Regions from separate parts of the Variovorax sp. 160MFSha2.1 genome, predicted to be linked through region 1. Evidence: predicted binding sites of a transcription regulator. Region 1 holds the regulator's gene; the other holds the start of a gene.
What was found. The regulator FliA, encoded in region 1, starts transcription of late flagellar genes. The targets are predictions, from matches to a motif close to CTAAAGTTTNNNNNNNNNNNGCCGNTA.

Region 1 (2,383 bases):
GCGCTGGAGAAGCCGCAGAAGCTGGAGCGGCAGGATTGAGGGCGCTGCGATGAACAAGCTGGTTGCGGATCAGGCGGACGGCCTCCGGCGCCTGCTCGCGCCGACGCAGGCGCGCGTGCTCGCGGTGGCCGGCATGGGGCGCGGCGCGGGCGGCACCACCGCCGCGATGAACTTCGCCGTGGCGCTGGTGGGGCAGGGCCGCAACGTGCTGCTGCTGGACGAGCATTGCCGCGCCGAGGGCTCGGCCTGCGAGGTCTGGGACATCGACCCGCTGGGCGGCCTTGTCGACGTCGCGGCCGGGCGCCTCACGCTGGACGGCGCCGAGGTGCGCATGGCCTGCGGGGTGCATGTGCTGCCGGCGCCGCCCGCGGCTGCAAGAGGAACATCGCAAGGCGCGGCCGACCCGCGCAGGTTCTGGCACGACGGCGTGGTCGTCATCGACGCGGCCTTCGACGGCGAGGGCCGGCTGTCGCCGCTCGCGCAGTGCGCGGACGACCTGCTGCTGGTGCTGCAGCCGCATCCGGCCTCGGTCACCTCGGCCTACGCGGGCATCAAGCGCCTGCACCACGCCCACGGCCTGAAGCAGATGCGCTTCCTGCTCAACGGCGTGGTCGACGTGCAGGCCGCGCGCCAGATCATGAACAACCTCGCCCATGCCGGCAGCCGCTACCTCGCGCTGTCGCTGCGGGCGGCGGGATGGGTGCGCTTCGATCCGCTCGTCTCCGACGCATGGCGGCTGAAGAAGACCATCGCCGAGGCCTTTCCCGCGAGCCATGCGGCGGTCGACTTCCGCCGCGCCGCGGGCGAGATGGACCAGTGGCCATGGCCCGAGGCAGCCCCGCTGCAGGCCGTGGCCTGAGCCGCCGGCTCCGCACCGAGGAAGGAAGGAAGCACGACGGCCATGTACACCGCACAAGGAACCATCGAGAAATCGCACCTGCTCGCGCAGCACCAGCCGCTGGTGCGCCGCATCGCGCTGCAGATGATGGCGAAGCTGCCGGCCAGCGTGGAGCTGGACGACCTGATCCAGGCCGGCATGCTCGGCCTGCTTGACGCATCCGCGCGCTACCAGGACAACCGCGGCGCGCAGTTCGAGACTTTCGTGAGCCAGCGCATCCGCGGCGCCATGCTCGACGAGTTGCGTGCCGCCGACTGGGGCTCGCGCGGCCTGCGCCAGTCGGCGCGCGGCATCGAGAAGGCGATGCAGGCGCTGGGCCACAGGCTCGGGCGCGCTCCCACCGAAGGGGAGATCGCCCGGGAACTGAAGATGGACATCGAGGCCTACCAGTCGCTGCTGCAGGAGATCCAGGGCTGCCAGCTGCTGTATGTGGAAGACTTCTCCAAGGACGACGCCGACAACGGTTTTCTCGACAGTCACTCGCAGGACGCCCGCAAGGACCGGCGCAGCAGCGACGATCCGCTGGAGCAGCTGCTGGAAAGCGGCTTCCGCCACCAGCTGGTGGACGCCATCTCGGCGCTGCCCGAGCGCGACCAGCTGCTGCTGAACCTCTATTACGAGGAGGAGCTGAACCTGCGCGAGATCGGCGCCATCCTCGAAGTGAGCCAGTCGCGGGTGTGCCAGCTGCACAGCCAGGCGATCAGCAGGCTGCGGGCGAAGCTGAAGGATGTGCTCTAGGGTCTGTTCACACTATTTCCCGGGTCGCGTTGGTGCTCCAAGGGGCTGGCTGCAAGGCGCGCGTGCGCAGTAAGGCTGGCGCCCTGCAAGCGCGGGCAACGCCGCAGACGGCCCCTTGGAGCACCAACCCTGCGGGAAGGGCAGCCAGGGCGGGCCACTCGGCGTTGCGCTCCTAGCGTGTGCGCATGCACACGCGTCGTCACGCGCCTTGATTGGCCCGCCCTGGCTGCCCTTCGCGACCCCGGAAATAGTGTGAACAGACCCTTGAAGGATGCGCTGAATAGGCGTTGTCCGTCAGCCAGGCGCGCTCGCCTCCGGCGCAGGGCGCCTGCGAGGGCACGAAAACTCGGAGTCTTGCCAAAGACCCGCAACAAGCAACTCTCTTCAAGGCTGCAGGCCAGCCGCCCCATCGGCGAATACGCGCTCATCGGCTCGACCCACAGCGCGGCGCTGGTGCATCTGGGCGGCGACATCGAGTGGCTGTGCCTGCCGCGCTTCGACTCGGCCGCGATGTTCGCCAGCCTGCTGGGCGACGAGCGCAACGGCCACTGGACCATGTGCGCGCGCGACCGCAAGGCGCGCGTCTCGCGGCGCTACCTTCCCGGCACCGTTGTGCTGGAGACCACGATTCGTACAGGCACGGGCGTGGCCGTCGTCACCGACTTCATGCCTCGCCCCGCGCTCGACGGCACACACGAGGTGGTGCGCATCGTGCGGGGCGTACGGGGCACGGTGAGCATGCACACC
Region 2 (2,383 bases), 370 kb from region 1:
CCATCTACGTCACCGGCGCAGGCGTCACCAACATGTGGTTCGGCCTGCCCGACCAGGGCTTCATGGGCCTGCACGAGATCGCCGACCACACGGCGCGCATCCGCGACGCGGTGGGCCTGCCGCTGATCGTGGACGCCGACACCGGCTTCGGCAACGCGCTCAACGTGCGCCACACGGTGCGCGTGCTGGAGCGCGCGGGTGCCGACTGCATCCAGTTCGAGGACCAGATCGCACCCAAGCGCTGCGGCCACTTCTCGGGCAAGGACGTGATCTCCACCGAGGAGGCAGTCAACAAGATCAAGGCTGCCGTCGATGCGCGCACCGACCCCGATCTGCTCGTGATGGCCCGCACCGACGCCGCCGCCACGCTGGGCTTCGAGGCCGCCATCGAGCGCGCGCAGAAGTTCAGCGAGGCGGGTGCAGACATCCTCTTCGTGGAGGCCGTGACCACGGCCGACGAGATCCGCGCGCTGCCGCAGCGGCTGAAGAAGCCGCAGCTCATGAACATGGTGATCGGCGGCAGGACGCCGATCTTCGGCGCCGAGGAACTCGCCGGGCTGGGCTACGGCATCGTGCTGTATGCCAACGCGGCGCTGCAGGGGGCAGTCGCCGGCATGCAGAAGGCGCTGACGGTGCTGCGCGACACGAAGCGCGTGGACGAAGACCCGGCGCTGGTCGTGCCCTTCGCGGAACGCCAGCGGCTGGTGGGCAAGCCTGAACTCGACGCGCTGGAGAAGCGGTACGCGAGCTGAGCAGGAGAAGGCGGGAGAAGGCAGGACAAGGGCTGGCGCCGCTAGCGCAGCACCAGCACCGGGATGTGAGAGTGCGTCAGCACATGCAGCGTCTCGCTGCCCATCAGCAGGCGCGCCAGGCTGCGCCGGCCGTGAGAGGCCATCACGATCAGGTCGCACTGCTGGTTCTTCGCGGCCGCGATGATGGCCTCGGCCACCTGGTTCGACTTCATGACCACCGCCCTCGGATTGCGCACGCCCCTGGCGGTGGCGGCGGCGACCGACTTGTCGACCAGCCGGCGCGCGGCATGGTCCGACTGCTCCTGCGCGGCCTCGATGTCGCGCTGGCTCAGCATCAGCGATCCTTCGAAGTAGCCGACGGGCTCGATGTGCGCGACGGTGACGCTCACCAGTTCGGCGTTGCAGAGCAGGGCCAGATCGATGGCGGCATTGACCGCCTGCTCCGACAGCGCAGAGCCGTCGGTTGCCACGAGAACACGCTTGTACATGGCAGGCTCCTTGGCCCCCGGCACCGCGGGTGCCCTCGAATTCCAGTCTAGTCGGCCATGGCGGCGGTGCAAGCGGTCGCGGGCAATTGCGGCGCGATCAGAGGCGGCCCTCTATTTTTCGCGCCGGCTGCCGATATAGCTTCTTTCCCTTGCGGACAACCAGAGGAGGACAGAGATGCTCAATACCATCGGCGCGAGCGGCGGCGCAACAGGCAGCGGGGTCAACGTGAACGCCGAGATCGCGAAGATCCAGCGGCAGATCACCGCCACGCAGAAACAGATCGGCGAGACGCAGGCCCAGCTGCTCGCCGCGCCCGAGGATGCCCGCGATGCGATCCGGATGCAGCTCGAGGCGCTCGCGGCGAAGCTCGCGATGCTGCAGCAGCAGATGAATGCGCTGCGCAACGCCGGCGTCCAGCAGAGCGCGATGGCCTCGCTGGAGGAAAGCGCCGCGGGCACGCAGCGCGCCAGTCGCGGTGCGTCGGGCACGCTCGGCAGCGTGGTGGACGTGCAGGCCTGACTGTCCGCTTGATCGCCCGCGGGGTCAGCCGCCGCGCTCGGGCCAGCGGTGCCGCGTTCCGCCAGAGCGCCGGTCTGCCTTTTCCGCCACCACGCCCTGCGCGAGCAGTTCCTCGCCGCGCTGCTCCAGGTGGTGCAGGCAGCGCAGGAGGGCGTCCAGGTCCGCGGGCGCCACGCCTTCCAACAGTTCCGTGTTCAGCCCCGCGATGCGCGGAAAGAGCCTGCCGAAGAGCTGCTGGCCCGAGGCGCTCAGCCGCACATGCACTTCGCGCCGGTCTTCCGCGTTCTGCCGGCGCTGCACCAGCTTCTTCTCGACCAGGCTGCGCAGTCCGCGCGAGGTGCGCACACGGTCCAGGTGCAGCTGGGTGGCCAGCGCCGATGACGTCATCTCGCCCTCCTGGGCGAGCGTGGCGATCATTCCCCACTCGCGGCGCGTGATGCCGAAGCCGCCCTCGACCAGCCGCGTCGCCATGCCGCTGCCCGCGCGCACGGCGCGCGCCATGCGGTAGAGCAGCAGGTCGTCCAGTGAATGGGGCGCGCGCAACGCTCCTGCATTGGGGAAAGCTTGTTGCATACAGGTGACGGAACGTGAAGGGCGCGAGCGGTTGAAGTGTGGTTCGCCCG

Region 2: the regulator FliA is predicted to act here: its motif matches at 1,350-1,376, upstream of ABL838_RS25575 (FlxA-like family protein).

The regions. Positions count from the first base shown of each region.
Region 1 is NZ_CP157624.1:5,219,027-5,221,409, reverse strand. Features, by position in the region: gene flhF (flagellar biosynthesis protein FlhF) at 1-39, shown strand, start outside; gene ABL838_RS23695 (MinD/ParA family ATP-binding protein) at 50-859, shown strand; gene ABL838_RS23690 (RNA polymerase sigma factor FliA) at 902-1,636, shown strand; gene ABL838_RS23685 (glycoside hydrolase family 15 protein) at 1,991-2,383, shown strand, end outside.
Region 2 is NZ_CP157624.1:5,587,020-5,589,402, reverse strand. Features, by position in the region: gene ABL838_RS25585 (isocitrate lyase/PEP mutase family protein) at 1-752, shown strand, start outside; gene ABL838_RS25580 (universal stress protein) at 794-1,240, opposite strand; gene ABL838_RS25575 (FlxA-like family protein) at 1,416-1,760, shown strand; gene ABL838_RS25570 (MarR family winged helix-turn-helix transcriptional regulator) at 1,785-2,333, opposite strand.